DNA from 3 places in the Pigmentibacter ruber genome. Region 2 is predicted to be linked to each of the others. Evidence: riboswitches for the same ligand, from Rfam matches in the RefSeq annotation. Region 2 holds a riboswitch; each other region holds the start of a gene.
The links. Region 2 has a riboswitch for cobalamin ahead of metE (5-methyltetrahydropteroyltriglutamate--homocysteine S-methyltransferase). Riboswitches for the same ligand answer to the same signal wherever they lie in the genome.
Positions count from the first base shown of each region.

Region 1: it holds a riboswitch for cobalamin, as region 2 does, so the genes downstream of both, GOY08_RS00070 (acyl-CoA thioesterase) here and metE (5-methyltetrahydropteroyltriglutamate--homocysteine S-methyltransferase) in region 2, are expected to answer to the same signal.
Region 3: it holds a riboswitch for cobalamin, as region 2 does, so the genes downstream of both, GOY08_RS01170 (TonB-dependent receptor plug domain-containing protein) here and metE (5-methyltetrahydropteroyltriglutamate--homocysteine S-methyltransferase) in region 2, are expected to answer to the same signal.

Region 1 is NZ_WSSC01000001.1:12,241-18,172, forward strand. It holds gene GOY08_RS00065 (TSCPD domain-containing protein) at 56-2,449, opposite strand; gene GOY08_RS00070 (acyl-CoA thioesterase) at 2,541-2,936, opposite strand; adenosylcobalamin-variant (AdoCbl-variant) riboswitch at 2,961-3,052, opposite strand; gene GOY08_RS00075 (glycosyltransferase family 9 protein) at 3,176-4,273, opposite strand; gene GOY08_RS00080 (hypothetical protein) at 4,266-4,724, opposite strand; gene GOY08_RS00085 (segregation and condensation protein A) at 4,905-5,690, shown strand; gene GOY08_RS00090 (hypothetical protein) at 5,659-5,932, opposite strand, start outside.
Region 2 is NZ_WSSC01000001.1:595,193-601,124, reverse strand. It holds gene GOY08_RS02525 (fatty acid desaturase) at 1-401, shown strand, start outside; gene GOY08_RS02520 (hypothetical protein) at 650-1,729, shown strand; gene GOY08_RS02515 (hypothetical protein) at 1,726-1,938, opposite strand; gene GOY08_RS02510 (hypothetical protein) at 2,087-2,800, opposite strand; adenosylcobalamin (AdoCbl) riboswitch at 2,983-3,137, shown strand; gene metE (5-methyltetrahydropteroyltriglutamate--homocysteine S-methyltransferase) at 3,211-5,502, shown strand; gene GOY08_RS02500 (S66 family peptidase) at 5,492-5,932, shown strand, end outside.
Region 3 is NZ_WSSC01000001.1:262,894-268,825, reverse strand. It holds gene rlmM (23S rRNA (cytidine(2498)-2'-O)-methyltransferase RlmM) at 1-93, opposite strand, end outside; gene GOY08_RS01175 (hypothetical protein) at 106-1,308, opposite strand; gene GOY08_RS01170 (TonB-dependent receptor plug domain-containing protein) at 1,308-3,458, opposite strand; cobalamin riboswitch at 3,510-3,713, opposite strand; gene GOY08_RS01165 (hypothetical protein) at 3,805-4,041, opposite strand; gene GOY08_RS01160 (aminotransferase-like domain-containing protein) at 4,263-5,756, shown strand; gene GOY08_RS01155 (coproporphyrinogen-III oxidase family protein) at 5,740-5,932, shown strand, end outside.

The sequences.
Region 1 (5,932 bases), 580 kb from region 2:
TTCTGCTTACCATAAACTTTAAGTTTGATTAAATTAACGTGTTATATCTTAAATGCTAGCATCTGCTCCAGCCACATGAATTGCAAGTAATACAACCAGCTTGATGAATTAAACTATCTTTTTGGCAGTTTGGACAGCTTTCACTAACTAATTTGCTTCCTTCTGGAATGTATTTTTTTAATACTCTACAAATAGCCTTTGCAAATGTTGTCAAATCACCCTCAGATTTTTGAAGCTGCTGTTCAATAAATTTTATATCAATACCGTGTCTTAAGTTAAGTGACACTAGGCGTGTTATGGCGTTTTCACATCCATTATTTTCAAAATTTTCTTTTATATTAATTTTTTGTAATTTTTTATTTTCGTCAATTATATTTAAAAAATAAATTCCTTTTTTATTTTTTAAAATTTTTCCTACTTGATGGTCTTGTGATATAATTTTTTTCTTATAAATTCCGCAAAAAACCTCATATGGAACATTATCAAATTTTCCAATAAGAACTATCCAATTTTGAGCTGCAACTTTAATATAGTGAATATCGCAATCAAGCAATTCTGGTCTTTTAAATGTTGCAAATTTAGATTTTTTAATGTTTGTAGACAACTCAATATTATTTAAAACACCTTCTCTACTTTTATCTCTATAAACTGTTACCGACTTTAAATTATTTTCCCAAGCATTAAAATAAATATTTTTTACATCTTCAATAGTTGCTGTATTTGGTAAATTATATGTGACTGAAATACCACTATCAATATATTTGTAAATTTCGGCTAATAATTTTATTTTATCTAATGAATTAATGTTTTTTTCTGGTAATTTATCCCATGCTGCAAAAACCCATTCATCAGTTTTTATTAATTCATCAATATTTTCTTTTGTTACAGGAATATTTTTTCTTTTTAATTCATTTAAAACACAATTATCAAAAATAAAGTGAGATCTATATTCACCTGTTAAAACACGTTCTTTTCTTTCATGATAAGGAGCAAATGCGGGTTCGCAGCCACTACCCCCAGCACTTACAACCATTGATAAAGTACCAGTGGGAGCTATTGAAAGACAACATACGTGCCGCATTGTTTTGAAATCCTCTTCTTTCAAATTAGTTAACTTAATTAATCTTTGAATAAAAGGACTTTTTAAATACCACTTTGGAGAAAATTCTGTAAAATTTCCACGTTCTTTACCTAAATTAATTGATGTTCTATAAGCAGTTTCTGAAAACACACTCATAATATCAGCAACAATTTTTATACTTTCATCAGAGCAGTATCTTATCTTATTTTTTATAAACCAATCATAAAGCCCTGTGAATCCTAAGCCAATTCTAGTCATAGAGACTAATTTATCACGTTGAACTGGATGGGGCGATCTATTTTCATTGTATTCCGCTATAATAACATTGTCTAAAAATCGAATACCAAACTCAACTCTTTCAATTAACCAATCTTTCCAATTTTCGTTATAGAGAGGCATATTATAAAAATTAATTGAAGATAGTACACATGTATTATAAGGATCTAATTTTTGTTCTGAGCATCCATTAGTAGAAACAATATGAAATTTTTTATTTGGGTGATAGTTACTATTAGACCAATATTCGCTTGAATCCCAGAACTCTATACCAGGTTCACCTGTTTTCCATGCTTGATGTGCAATTTGATTAAATAAGTCACTAGCAAAAACTGAATTTCTAATAGATAATTCTGGTCCAGGAGAATAATCTATTAAAACTCTTTTTCCTACAACAATTTTTTCTTCTTTTCTTTCCCAGCATAAATTAATTTTTTTATTTAAAGTAACTGCATGCATAAACTCACTATCAACTTTTACAGATATATTTTGGGAAGAAAGTTTTGTTACATCAGATTTGCAAGAAATAAACTCTGGACTATCAGGATGATAAATCCAAAGATCTGGTTTTGTTGCTCCCCTTCTATTTTCAGCTCCGATAATTTGCATTGCAGAATCGTAAACAGTTAGAAAACTAACTGCTCCCGTGCTTGTTTTCGCGCAATTATGGGTTTGTGCCCCTCTTGGTCTTAAACCAGAAATATCAATTCCATTACCTTGGCCGTATGATGCTATTCTACTCCAATTTTTTAAAGATTCACCAAAGATGTCTTCAATTGAATCATTTACAGGTTCTTGTGTTGTACAATTAACATATGAAATTTTAAGATTGATATTTCCTGCTGCACGCCATATCCCGCCAGCAGGGCTGAAATCCTTTTTGCAAATATATTCAATTGTTTTACTTTTCATGATTGAATAATATTTTTTGTCATATTTGTTTACTTCGTGGGCGACTCTTTCAATTGCTTCTTGAAAAGTTTCTTTTTCAATTTTTTTTGTTTTTTCATTTAATTTCTCATGACAGTATTTTGCTTCAATAATATTTTTGTAAATATCAGAAGAAAATTCATATTTTAAATTTTTATTCATGGCCTTCTTCTTATAAAAAAATTCACTTCAAAGAAGTGATTAATTAAATTTCTCTGCTTAATTTTAATTTAAATTGTAAAAATTTGAAACCCTAAATTACTTGGGTTGTTTTTCCTTTTTCATCAATTGCAACCATTGTGAAAATACCACTAACTGCTACTTCTCGTTTATTTGAGTACATTTGTTCCACATATATCTTGACTTCAACTTTTACACTTTTTGTTCCAACATATGTAACAATACCATAAATATCTGCAAAAGTTCCAGCAGGAATTGGTTTTTGAAAATCAGTTTTATCTAATGACACAGTTACCATTTTTTTTCTGGAAAAACGAGTTGCAGTAATAAATGCTACTTCATCCATCCAATTTAACGCAGTTCCTCCAAATAATGTATTATAGTGATTAGTTGTATCAGGAAATACGCACTTTATCATTCTTGTTTCTGAAAAATGGATTCTTTCTTGAATCTCATCAGAGTAATTCATGTTTTACCTCTTGCTCGAGAGAAAATAGTTAAAGGTAATCGGACTTTCAATAATATGATCACCGTTGCGGCACAGTGTTGGATTTTCACCAAACTTCCCCTTTAAAAAAAAGATACTCATATTTTTCTTTTGAAGCAATTTTATTTTCTAAAATAAATTATTTGTTGTTTTTATTTTAGCAAAAATATTGAAAATATATCATTATTAAAAATCAGGAACTTGTATGAAATATTTATAAATTATTGATTTGTTTTTAATAAAATTTGATTGTATACCCGAATTGGATCAATATCTTTTAAACATTTTAAATTTTTAAATCTACAAACATTGTTCTTTCCGTGCCGACTGCATGGACTACAATTTAAATTTAAGTATTCAATTTGAATATTATTACTTGATGGAACAAAGCCAAATTTAGGAGAGGTAGATCCAAAAAATACAGTACTTGGTACATTAAAGTTATCTGCTGCATGTGCTGCAAAAGAATCATTAGTTATTATATACTTGGCATTTCCAATAATATCTAAGGTTTCACATAATTCTGATTTATTGACCATATTTATTACTTTATTTGACTTTGGGTATTCTAGATATTCACCTAAAAATTGTTCATTATTTGATCCGCAAATAATAATATATAAATTAGTTTCTTTTTTTAATTTTTCAATTAAGATACGAAAATTTTCTTTTGGCCACATTTTGATAAAACTACTAGCTCCAGGAAATATGCAAATATATTGCATTTCTTTTGGAAAATAATTTTTTGCAGGTAAAAGCGGTGAAATATGATATGTATCTTTAAATTCTTTTTGATCATTTAAAATTATATTTTGCAGAAGTTTTCTCTGTAGATCTTTAATTCGCATAAAATTTTTTGAGAAAAATTTTTGTTTCTGGTTAAAATAAAAAAAGGAAATCACTACCATTAATATTCTATAAATAGAATATTTTTTTATGAAATATTTTTTTTCAATTTCAATATGTAATTTATTTTTTAAGTATTTTAAAAATCTTTTACTTCTTTTTGTATTTTGTAAATCGATATAAAATGACTTATCTTTTGTATTAAGAGAAAGAATATATGAAAGAAATTCATTAATTTCAACTTCTTTGCCGTGTAAAAAAAAGGAAGTTTCTTTGTTTTTTTCAAAACAAATAAATGCTTGCAAGTGTTTTATTTTTAATGCAATTTCTTTATTGCTCGGAGAAGTTATAAATACTGGATAATAGTTATTTTCAATTAAACAAAAAACACTATTGCTTGCAATTAAAACATCTCCAATGGCACTTAGTCTTGTTAAAAAAACAATTCTATTATAATTCCGAATTTTATTCATAATTTCCATTTTTCTTAAAAAATCTATATAAAAATAAGCCTGACCAAAGAAATAGTGAAAGGATATATAGACCCCCTCCAATTGCAGAAATTGCTGTTGGATAAGATATTTTACCTATTTCATTTGGATTGAATGCTTCTAAAATAAGGCCAGCTCCAAAGATTGGAATTGAAAAAAGAAAAGTTAAAATATTGCTTTTAATTAAACGCTTGGAAAAATATGGTGCAATAAAATTTAGTGATAATCCTAGAAGTATAGCACTGTAGCCCATAACATTCATATGTGCGTGAGCTGATTTTAATAATGCTCTTTGTATTTGCATAAATTCAGAAGATGGGATTTGGCTAATAGTCATTTGTTGAATTAAAACTGCTAAAATACTTCCAAAAATACTCCAAGCCGCAATCCAAAAGAAACCTAAGCCTATTAAAAGAAATTTGTATTTTTGCAAAACCTTCCCTTTATATTATTTAGCAAAAAAGTAGAGCAAATTTGATATTTGCATTAAATTTAATTTACTATGTATTAAACGACTTTACATCTTCTTTGCCAAAGGTTTAATCCTTAGCAACAATCTTCATGTATCTCAATTTGAGGAACATGAAAATATATAAAGAAATGGTATAATTAAATGCATCTACGGTTAGAAAGTTTTGATGGTCCTCTAGATCTCCTTTTGCATCTCATTAAGGCGCAAGAGTTAAACATCTTTAATATTCCAATTGTTATGATTACTGAGCAGTATTTAGGCTTTTTGAAGCAAGTACCTGAACTTGATTTTCTCACAGCTGGCGAATATTTAGCCATGGCTGCTCAATTGATTGAAATTAAGGCTAATTTACTAGTACCTGTATTGCAAAATAAATCTCAAACAGACGCAGAAAATTTAGCACAAGTATCAGAAGAAGATCCTAGAAAAGATTTGGTGCAGCAATTACTTGAATTTGAAGCATATAAGAAGGCCTCAGAAGTATTACAACAATTAAATTCAGTGGCACAAGATCATTTTCCAACTGCTGAATATAAAAGACGTGAAGATGAGTTTTCTGCTTTTGAACATCCAATAAAAGGAAATCCTTTTGATTTAATTATTGCTTTTGAAAAAGTATTATTAAAGTTTTCTAATAAATCTACGCCAAAAGTAGTGGTTCGTGCTCAAAAAATTACCATTCAACAAAAAATGGAATTTATTAAAAAGAAACTTTCTGAAATTGATTCAATAACTTTAAAATTATTATTCACTGAATGCTCTTCAAGATATGAACTAATAGTGTTAATAATGGCACTTTTAGAATTATGTAAAGCCAATCACGTAAATGTTTTCCAAGCAACAATGTTTGCAGATGTGGAAATTTCTAAGGGGTTAAAGTTTTTTGATGATACTTCTACTCTTCAAGAAACTGAAGAGTTGACTTGACATATTCGCGATAAGCAACACTTAAAGGATATTCTGTATCATTTAATCGCATTTCTAGTCTTGCTCTTGTAATATTTTCTTTACTTATTGATTGATTTAAATTGTGAATTTCTTCATCTATTAAATCATTGAATGAAACTTTGTTACTGTTTTGTTCAAACATTTTCTTTTGTAGAGTTTTAATATTCAAAGAGTCTTCGTTTTTTCTTGATAATTGATAGCCTAATCTGTCAATAAAAACT
Region 2 (5,932 bases):
TTACAATAGTGATGCTTTTGTGTTTCTCTCTAAAAAACTTTCTCATTTTTTTAAGTCTTTGGTTTGCTGCCAAGTTTACAGTATACCATTTTTTAAAAGTATTCATGGAAATTTCTGACCATGCAGGTCTTCCATTAAATGGTATTATTATCGGAACAAGAAATCATCCAAACAAGATGACAAAATTTGTTTTTTTCCCATTTGGTGATAATTTTCATTTGACACATCACTTATTCCCAAAAATTCAAACCTTTAAATTAGAAAAAATGCATAAAATATTATATAATTGGGATCAATATAGAACAGCATGCAATCCTGAAAACTATATCAGAGGTAATAATTCTGAACTAAAAAGTTGGACAAATTTTAGATTAAAATGTTTTGAAGAAAATAATTTATAGATTAATTACTTTGAACAGTATGCATAAACTTGATTTAAACCGTTTTCTCTAGATTTTGTAAAAGATACAATTTTTAATATTTTATCATAAGTAACACCGATATCATTATATGTGAAATATGCTTTATTTTCATGTTAAGCAACTAGTTCAAATAATATTTATATTTATTTTACAAAATTATAAATTTATGATAATTAATATTAATTCATTGTTATATTTATAAATAAAATAAATTTAAGGATTATTTTATGGTTATTCCTAATATTCATAATTTTATAGTAACTAATCTACTTTGTGCTGGTGTAGGTGGAGATAGTTATCTCCAAGTGATTGGAGGATTTAATGGGACTTGTAGACTTTCTATTTTAAATGGTAGTAGAAGTAATAATGTTAATAATTTTGAGCTGATGTATGCGGATGATGCAATAAATGCGCATGTATTTTATTATGGAATCCAAAATTATCATAGACTTATTGATTCACTATCAATCCAAGGTGATTATCTTGCGCTTATGCAGCAAGCATTAGCATTTCAAGCAAATTATCAGAATTATCTAGACCCTATTATTTTTAATGTTGCTGGCAATAATAATTATCTTAAAAAATATGCTAGCGAAGAAATTAATCATCAATTTGTCAAAGCTATTTTAAGATCAAATTTAAGACGAATAGAGGGTATGGCTTATGAGGCAAGAGGAAATTCTTTCAATAATATCAACCAAATTAATAATGATCAATATCAACACAATTTAGGAGATTCATGTCTAAATGATTTTGCAGATTCTATTCATTCAATAGATAGACCAGATGCTTATAAAGATCGAATTATAAATCTAATTAATCTTTGGAGACATCAACTTGTTACTGGTGCTGGTAATGTTGTTCCCGGTCCCGGAGCTGGAGTAAGAACACCTGGAGGTTGGTTTGCTCCCAAATACGAGTTTACTGACGCGTGCAACGGATATATTCCAGATCCCAGAGCGTTGGTTAGATACCCTGAGGTAACTCATGAAAACATGGGAGAAAATGATGTAGTTATTCCTTCAGCAGCAACGATAAGAGAAAGAATTAAAGATATTCACAGAAATAGTTGGGAAAAAAATCTTCTTAATAATAATGCAGTTTTAACAGCTAATCAATCTCGATTAGAGCTAGCTATGGCGGCTACTATGTGTTTTGCAAATGGAGCTTATCGAATACGCAATGAGCCAGAATATAGATTATATGGTAGTAAAATTAATACAATTATTTTTTTGTGCGCAAATATTTTTGCTGCATTACATGTAATTCTTTCTCAAACACAAAATTTACCTGATAATATTAATTAAGCTAATTTCAATAATAATATTTTTTGCAATCTCCTAGAAGTTGGAATAAGTAAACTAGCTGTATTAACAGTGATTTGGGGCGTACTCTTATCTTCTTTGATAATAAATCCACATGCATAACCAAATCTTAGAAAAACAATACAATTTAGAGTTTGCAAGTCTCCAGCAGCATTTGCAGAACTACAAGTAAATATTGTAATTAACGACAAAAATTAACCATTTCCATAATACAATTGCTTTTTTACTTTAACTTTATATTTACTTTTTAAAACATATAAAAGGACTCGTTATCAATAAAAATTTCTTTTATAAAATTTAATTTATCCATAGAGTATTACAATTTGAAAAATGAATTGATTATTCTTCATTTTCTTCTGTTTCTAATATTATATCAATCATATCTTTAACTTCACTAAATGTTTTGTTTAAAATACGAGATAAATTATATAATTCAACATTTATTAGATCAAAATTATTTCTTTCTGAATAAAGATATTTTACATCTTCAAATTTATCAAGATACATTCTTTGCTTTGAAAATTTAAAAATATTTTCAGTTACATCCATCAATTTATTATTTTTATCTATTATTTCATCATAAAAATGAAAAATATTACCATTTTCTAAAAAGCTCTTTGTCTCGCTAGAACAGTCAAATTCTAATTTACTTTTAATTCCGTTTTTACTTATAAAAAAGTTGAACTTACTTTTTAGATCTAATAATATATTATAAAAATTATTAGTATCTTTGATGTTTGAATTTAAAAAATTGATTATATAATTATTTTTCTCAGTTACTGCTTCATCAACTTTACTTTGATAAAATTCTTTTAATTTTCTTGTTTCATCTGTAAGTCTATTCAATTTATCTTCAATCAATAAAATTCTATCCACTTCACTATTACTATAAATACAAAGACTAGTTTTCCATATTTTATCTTCAATTTTCTTCATTTTATTAAATAAAGTATCTTCATTATTCTTTAAAATCAAAGAATTATTCAAAAAATTTGCAGAAGCACTATTTGCCAGAAGTATTAAAACACTAAAAATTAAAGATTTTATTTTCACAAATTGTTCCTTACGAGTTAAATAAAAAACATTAAATCAATTATTATATTTTTATTTTTAAGTCAAAAAAATAAAAATAAATTATCTAAATATTTTTTATAATTAAATAATTTTATTTTTTATATAATTTATTTTATTACACTAAAATAGTTGACAAATACCTAAACTTAACATTAATTAATAACTCAATTTATAACTGCATTTGGTGTGGTGAAGTCCAGTGAAAGTCTGGCACTGTCCCGCAACGGTGATGAAAGATAATCTTTCTTAGTCCGATCCCCCCAAAAGCCTTACAATGAGTGAAATTTTCTCTTCGATGGAAAGGGTTTTCACAAAAATATTTTTATTTTTTTGAAGGTAATATACCTTTTTCAGTTTGATCATTTCGCTCTCTCCCGAAGGAGGAGCTCATGTCTGTTTCAACAGCAAATTTAGGTTTTCCACGAATTGGAGATAATAGGGAATTAAAAAAGGGATTAGAAAATTTTTGGCAAAAAAAAATCCCAGAATCAGAATTAAATGTTATTGGCTATAAAATTAAACTAAATAATTGGTTCCTACAAAAAGAATTAGGAATCAATTATATTCCAAGTAACGACTTTACATTTTATGATCATATTTTGGATATGGCTATTCTTTTAGGTGCAGTGCCAAAAAAATTTCTGGTAATAGAAAATCCTTTAGATAGATACTTTGCGATGGCGAGAGGTTTCCAAAATAATGAAAAAAAAATTGATATAGTAGCACTTGAAATGACAAAATGGTTTGATACTAATTACCACTATATTGTCCCAGAATTGGAAGAATTTCAAATTTTTAAATTAAATGCAAGTAAAATTTTGCATGATTTTTTAGATGCAAAGTCACTAGGAATAACTACACGCCCTGTTATTGTGGGTCCATTTTCGTTTCTTTTGTTAGCAAAATTTGCTGACAGCAAAATTGAAAAATCAACGTTAACTCTTCTTGATTCTCTGTTACCTATATATGAACAGCTATTAATTGCTTTAGCACAAATAGGTGTTGAATGGGTTCAAATTGATGAACCATGTCTTTGTTATGATGCAGACCCCACTAAAATGAAATACTTTGAGAAAGCATATCAAAAATTAAACTCTTTGAAATTAAAACCAAAATTAATGTTAACAACATATTTTGCATCAGTAGAAAAGCATATTGATCTTTTTTCTCAACTAAATTTTGATGGAATTCATCTTGACTTAATTAGAGCTGAAAATCAATTAGAACAGGCATTAACAAAAATTTCTCCGAATACAACATTATCACTTGGATTAATAGATGGAAGAAATATTTGGAAAGGAAATTTAAATCATGCCTATTCACTTTTAAACTATACAGTTTCCAAAAGAAATTCTAATAATGTTATAATTGCTCCTTCTTGTTCTCTTCTTCATTCACCTATTAATTTAAATTATGAAGAAAAATTAAAATCAGATATAAAAAAATTATTAGCGTTTTCTGTCCAAAAATTAGAAGAAATAAACTTATTAAAGAGAGTATTTTTAACAAAAAACTTAGTCTTATTAAAAGAAAATATTGAAATTTTAGCTAATAGAAACTATGCTAATCTTAATTCCCAAAAAATAAACAATGAAAATAATTTTAAATTATCAGAACAATTTTTGAAGAGAAAATCACCGCATGCAATTCGTAGTGAAATACAAAAAATAAAATTAAGATTACCCAATTATCCAACAAGTACAATTGGATCGTTTCCACAAACTGAGCAAGTAAGAAAAATGCGTGCTAATTGGCGCAATGGAAGTATATCAAATGAAAACTATAGTCAATTTATGCAACGAGAAATTCAGCAATGCATAAGTAAACAAGATGAAATAGGGCTTGACGTATTTGTTCACGGTGAATTCGAACGAAATGATATGGTAGAATTTTTTGCCGAAAATCTAGATGGTTTTGCATTTACAATGAATGGTTGGGTACAAAGTTTTGGTTCCCGCTGCGTGAAACCGCCAATAATTTATGGTGATGTTGCAAGAAAATCTGCCTTAACAGTTGAATGGACAACCTATGCTCAATCAATAACGAATAAACCAATAAAAGGAATGCTCACAGGACCCGTCACAATTCTTCAATGGTCATTTTGTCGAGAAGATCAGCCCAAAAAAGAAACTTGTTTGCAAATCGCATTGGCAATCAGGGAAGAGATTCTTGAATTAGAAAAATTAGGGATAAAAATTATTCAAGTTGATGAACCAGCAATTCGCGAGGGTTTACCTTTACAAAAAGAAAATTGGGGAAATTATCTAGATTGGGCAGTGCAAGCTTTTAAGCTTGCTACAAGTGGAGTTAAGGATGAAACCCAAATCCATACGCATATGTGTTATTCGAGCTTTGGAGAAATACTTCCTGCAATTATAGCTCTAGATGCAGATGTTATTTCAATTGAAATGTCTCGTTCACAACTAGAACTTTTCTCTGATTTTACTAAAATTAGTTACCCTAATGAAATTGGCCCTGGTGTTTATGACATTCATTCACCAAGAATTCCAAGTAAAGATGAAATTGTTTCTTTACTAAAAAAAGCCTCACTTATTTTTCCAAAAAATAAAATTTGGGTAAATCCCGATTGCGGTTTAAAAACGAGATCTTGGAATGAAGTTGAACCTGCCTTAAAAAATATGGTCTCTGCTGCAAAGGAATTACGTTGTAATGACACTTAATAATATTATTAAGCCTAAAGCTTTGAAGTTCGGTGCTACAGCAGGAATATTTACAGCATCTTCGCCTGCACATATTTGGTTTAAAGAAAAATATTTTCATGCAATTGAACAGCTTAAAAAAAATGGATTTAAAATTCACGAAAGACAAATAACAAAACAATTTATTTCTCAAGGATATAGGACTGCTTGTCCAAAGGAACGTGCACAAGAATTTATGGATCTTATTGAGAACCCTAAAGTAGATTTTTTAATTGCTACGATAGGAGGATTTAATTCTTCCTCCTTGTTACCATATCTTGATTTCAAAAAAATTGCTCAAGCTAGAAAGATAATTTCTGGTTATAGCGACATTACTTCACTGCATATGGGAATACTAACTCAGGCAAGTTTATCTACATTTTATGGCCCTGCAGTTATCCCTACATTTGGT
Region 3 (5,932 bases), 330 kb from region 2:
AGAAACCGAACGCTCAGACGTATAAGCTAAAATTTCTGCAGCACATTCGCTTTCAAAGCCTGATCTACAATACAGTAATAAGGAATAAGACATGGGATCAAACTTTCATTGATAAATTGGGATAGGGAACTGAATTTCATTAATTTCAGGTATATTAAAATCTATGATTTCAGACTTTTCACCGAGCAGGTCTTTGGATATCGCAGCTTTTCCCTTTATACAAGTAAAACTTGTAGGATCTACTACACAGCTAAATAAATACATATTTTTACTAAAATTAAAAGTAACTTTTCCAGCTAAATTTTTTAAAAATTTCTTGCGAGTTATATCATTTAACACAATAGTTTCAGGATTATTTAGGTTAAACCAATAAGCTAAATTAATTTTATTCCAAGTATAGTTACCTGATTGTTTTCTTTCCGTAATTAAGACAGAATCTTTCGTTGCAGAAACCCCACCTAATTCAAATTGCTGAACATCACCATTTTTTTCTGTTCTTAATATTTCTTTAATAACAATGTTATTACTAGCTACATCAACATAAACTAAATTCGTAATTAAAGACTTATCTTCAGAATATGGATTACAATTTAAAATAACTTTACTTGTATCAAGTACTTTCACATGACTTGCAGGATTAAAACAATTGGTAATTTCTGTTTTCTTAACCACCGTTTTCATATCATCTGCCAATTCAAAAATATATGGCTTATTTTTTTGATACGAATTATAATCATATGTTCCTAAGGAAAGGACATATATTTTATTATTGGCTGTTAATAAATGATTTGTTTTTAATTGTTTTTCTTCGGTAGTTAAAGAAACAGCTTCGGTATCTAATTTAACTTTACTCATAAATGTATTCGATAAATCAGGAGAAGTAGCAATAATTTCTGTTTCATAACCAATTCCAAGAAGTTTATTTTTAACCATAATTAAATTGTGGATATTTATTGGGAAATTAGTATTTTCAACTCCAGAAGCTTTTGTATTTGCAGCTAAATAAGTAATGCGACTAGGTTGTGCAAAAAATCTTTCCACCCAATAAATACCTCCAATATTATTCGAATTATTCATATTTTGATAGACATTAGCATCTCCACTTGGAGTTCTTGAGAGAATAAGTTCCAATTTTTTAGTTTCAAAATCAAAACTATATAAATTACTAAATTGGCCATATTTATTTGCTGTAAAATAAGACTTTTCATTCACTATATTTACATCTGGATTTACATTCTCTTTCTTCCCACAAGCAATAAAAACTAATATGAAAGAAAAATTTATTACTCTAAACTTTAAGTTATTCATTATATTTCTCCAGAAATTGTAAGATAAAATCGTCTTCCAGGGGGAGGGTAACCTATATAACCATTTGTTTGCATTTGTTGAGAAAAACCTGTTGTATTTGATACTTTTGCATAAGTTTCATCAGCTATATTATAAATATCGAAGGAAACAAGAAAGTTTCTTTGCTCTTTCAAATTTTTAAATTGAACTGAAAATCCAGTATTATAAATGGGTGGAATTTCAACCTTATTTATATTCAAATAATCCAAGTAAAATTCACTCTGCCAATTTAAATTAAAATATGAACCAAAATAAGTAGAATATTCATTTAATTTTGTTATAAAAATACTATCAACACTTGTTCCTGAATTAATAGAGTTTTCAGAACTTCTTGGTACATAGTATTCATTATTATTCTTATTCATTAAAGATTTTACATATTGATATGAAAAATAAAATTTCCAGCTCTTATATATATAGATATCAGAATTTAAATATAAACCAATGCGATTAGAATCTTCTATATTTTGATACTGTGATATAAATTGATTTATTTCTTGGAGAAAAATTAAATTTGAATCTTTTGTATAAAAAGTACCTATTTCAAAATAAGGAAATGTAAAACCAAATTCAATTTTTCTACTTTGTTCCTCTTGCAAAGCACTATTTGCTAGAATCCCACTTGGCGATCCATACATTTCAGCTAAGTAAGGTCTACGCATTGCTAAGATATAGCGCAAATAATTTATTATAAATTTATAATTTTGTTGGATTGAAAATGAATAACCATAAATATTTTTTTCAATATTATTATTTTTAGTATTACAAATATTTTGTAAATTTCCTTTATTACAATCAATAGATACCTCAGATTGCGCTCCTGAAAGCCAGCTATTAAAATTCAATGATAAAGAGTATTCTTTTAATAATGGTAAATAAATACTTTCAAATAAGCCTAAACGAATTTCTCGTCTTAGTGACTTACTTTCACTATCACTGGAATTATCTAGCGCTGCAGGAACAGAGGCGGTAGTATTTTGGGTAAAATTAAGATATTCTATAACAATACCTGTTTTCTCTTCGAAAATAAATTGCGTTGGAATTGTCATCCATGATTTAATTTGGGCTGTAGTATTAAAACTTGAATTTGCTTGAGTAGTATATCCTTCTGAAAAATTTGAAATCTCTGATTTATTTAATATAAGGCCTAACTGATTGTTCCAAATTATTCCATTATCAGGATAAAATTTTTCTGCTTGCAGAGTACTAATAAATAGTTTCTTTCTAATTCTTGCATTAGAAGCACTGCTAACAGCACCTGGAATTCCCTTTTCATAATCAGTATATAATGTAGCTGAATTAATATTATTAAATAAACTAGAATTTATATTTAAATGAAAATATCCCGAATATTTTTGAAAATCGTTATTCTGTAAATTTTCATACTGCCCTCTATTTGCATTTAATACAGAATTATTATTGTTAAATACAGGATAATCTTCTTTACTGCTTGTAGCTTCTACTGTAGAAAACACTGAGAAATTCTTATCTAACTGAAGCGCATGACTAATTGAGTTTTGCCAATAATGAAATGAACCTGCTCTAGAATTTACTTTGAATGAATTTTCATCAAATGTTCGTTTTTTAGCAAAACAATTCTCTTTCTGACAACTGAGCACATTTATATCGCCACTAATGCCCATACTGCTTAACCAAAAGGGTGGGCTATCGGGATAAACCATCAGGCTTGCTATTGCTGAAATAGGAATTAAAGAAACTATTTGCTCACTGGAATCAGAGCCTGCCAAGGGAAGTCCATTAAAATAGTAAGTGGGTTCGAAAGCTCGAGCACCTCTGAGACGTACTCTCAAAGCGCCCGCTTCACCTCCAAATTGTTCAACCTGCCCAGATGTTATTCTTTTCGTTAAATCAGAAATACTTTTAGGACTTGGCAAAGTACCAGGCTGTGAATCTGTGAAAATAATCTCTTGATTTATGTTCCCAGAAGATGGATCTTCTATGATTTCTTTTGAATTTTTAAATTTTTCAGCAGACTGCATTTTATCTAAATCAGCTTGATCTGATTTAGGTAACACAATAATTGGAGCCGGATTTTGAGCATGGACTGAAATAGGCAACAAAAAAACTTTTGCTGCAGTAATAAACTTCATGTTATTTTCTTTTTTATAGAAGATCCCCTCGGATCTTGTTCCATAAGCGTCTACAAGGGACGCATGATGGCAGGTCTTCGGACTTAAAAGCTTTTTTTATTCCTACTTTTTGCAGCTTCCCAGTTTAACCAGTGCTTTTTAGCAAATTTCGTTCTTTTTCACCGCTGCGGGACAGTTTTAGATTTTCACTAAATTCCCTTTTAATTTGGTTTTTTAACAATTAAAAAACACAAAACCATCAACTTCAGAAAAGTTACATAGCTTGTTATTTTAGTCAATTCACAAACAATTATTTCTAAAAAGGGAGAGAAAGAAGAAAACCATAAAAATTTGAAAAATTTAAATATTATTTAAAAAACTTTACAATTCTCCTAACAGCACCAGGAATGATGGTTGCTGATTTTTGTATATTTAACTTTAATTTAGTGTTTGATTTTATTTTTTGGTAGTTTGGAATAACTTTTTCAGCATCTTCCCTAGCCTCATGATCATGAACACCTTCAATTCTTTCCCAGTTTTCAATTCCTGTTTCATTTGATTTTAAATAAACAGAATGAATATCATACACGTTTTGCTCTTTCATACCACCCTCACTAAATTTTCCATATAAAAAGATCCAGAAAGTCTCGGCATTAAATTATAATTTTAACAGCTCAATTAATAGGTACAGTTTAAAATAATACCCTTTAACTGTACTGCTAACTTTTTTTTAACTGTACTGGGAAATATTGTCCTCTTTTGCTATAAACATTTCAGTGTAAATTAAATTCTTTTGCGAATAACTATTTGTAAAGGCTAATTTGAATGGCAAAATTTAGAAAAATTACGATTGACTTTGAATCTAGTAAATCTTACTCCCAACAGATATTTGATCATTTTTGTAATGCAATTCAAACCGGTACACTTTTGTTTGGCTCTAAACTCCCTAGTATACGGGACTTATCAGCCGAATTAAAAATTAATAAAATTGGAATTATCACTGCTTACAATAAGTTAAGTGATGGGGGATTTATCAAAGCAAAGTTAGGGAGTGGTTTTTATGTCTCATACAAAAAAAATAAGCTTAACTTATCTAATACGCCTAAAAGGGACAATCACAGCTTAGTTTTGAAAAAACAACAAATGAATTGTCCACTTCCCCACTATTTAGATTTACCCGAAGATTATGCAAATTTAGGTGGAAATCAAGTTTATAAAAGTTTTAGTATCATGGAAGAACTCAGAGCTATTTCAAGAACTTGTTTTTCAAATAATACTTTAATTTATTCAACATTTAAGCACAATTCATTTCAAAGTTTAAAGGAAATTATTGGTTTTGATCTTGAAAATAAAGGGATGCCTATTTCAAACTCGGATCAAATTTTACTTACTTGTGGTGAAAAACATGCAATCGATATTATTTTAAATGGTTTTCTTAATAAAAATGACTATCTTGTTCTTGAATCACCAAGTAGTGATTTTTTTTTCTACTCTGATTTACTAAAAAAATATAATATAATCTCAATAGAACGCTCTTTCGAAAAGTTACATTTAACAGAAGAAAAAATTTCAGAAATAAAAAATAAGAAACCCAAAGCTTTTATAATATATACAAACTGTCATTGTCCTACTGGAGGTTCTCTTACTGCAATAGAAAGACATAGTCTTATAAAAATTGCAAAAGAAATAAATGCAATAATTATAGAAATAGATATTTATAGTGATTTAAATTATGATGAGTTTATTATACCTAATTTAGCAACTATTGAAGGTTTAAATAATTCATTTTACATTTCTGGTTACTCTAAAGTATTTGCTCCTGGTCTAAAAATCGCATATGTTGTTTCAAGTATAGCAAATATTAAATATCTTTATACACTATATATTGCACAATGTATTTCTCCTTCAATTATAGATCAACAAATAATTTATGAACTTATAATTAGAGGAGTTTTAAAAAAACATACTGCAAAACTAAAAAATACTTTTCGTTCTAAACGCGATACCTTAATTGCTATGTTGAAAAAACTTTCCCCGCAAGGTTCAAAATGGAACCAACCGGATTCTGGAATGTATTTGTGGTTTGAATTTCCCCCCGGTGAAAATCTACACGTAGTTGAAGAGCGTGCCTTAGAAAAAAAAATATCAATAGCACCTGGTTATTACTTTTCAAAAGATAGCAAACATTATAATTTTATGCGTATCAATTTTGCAAATTTAGAGCCTGTTTTAATGTATAATTCTTTAGAAACTTTATTTTCAATTTGGCGGAATGCTTCTTCAAGAAAATGGATAATAAAAAATGATCGAAATACCTAATCAAAAAGCAAATATTGGTTTTTATTTTCATATACCTTTTTGCCCGCATATATGTCCTTACTGTGATTTTACTAAAACAGCAAAATTTACAAAAAAAGACATTTCTCTTTACTTTGACGAATTAGAGGAACAGTTAATTTACTTTATTGAGAATCTAAAAGAATATTATCAACAGG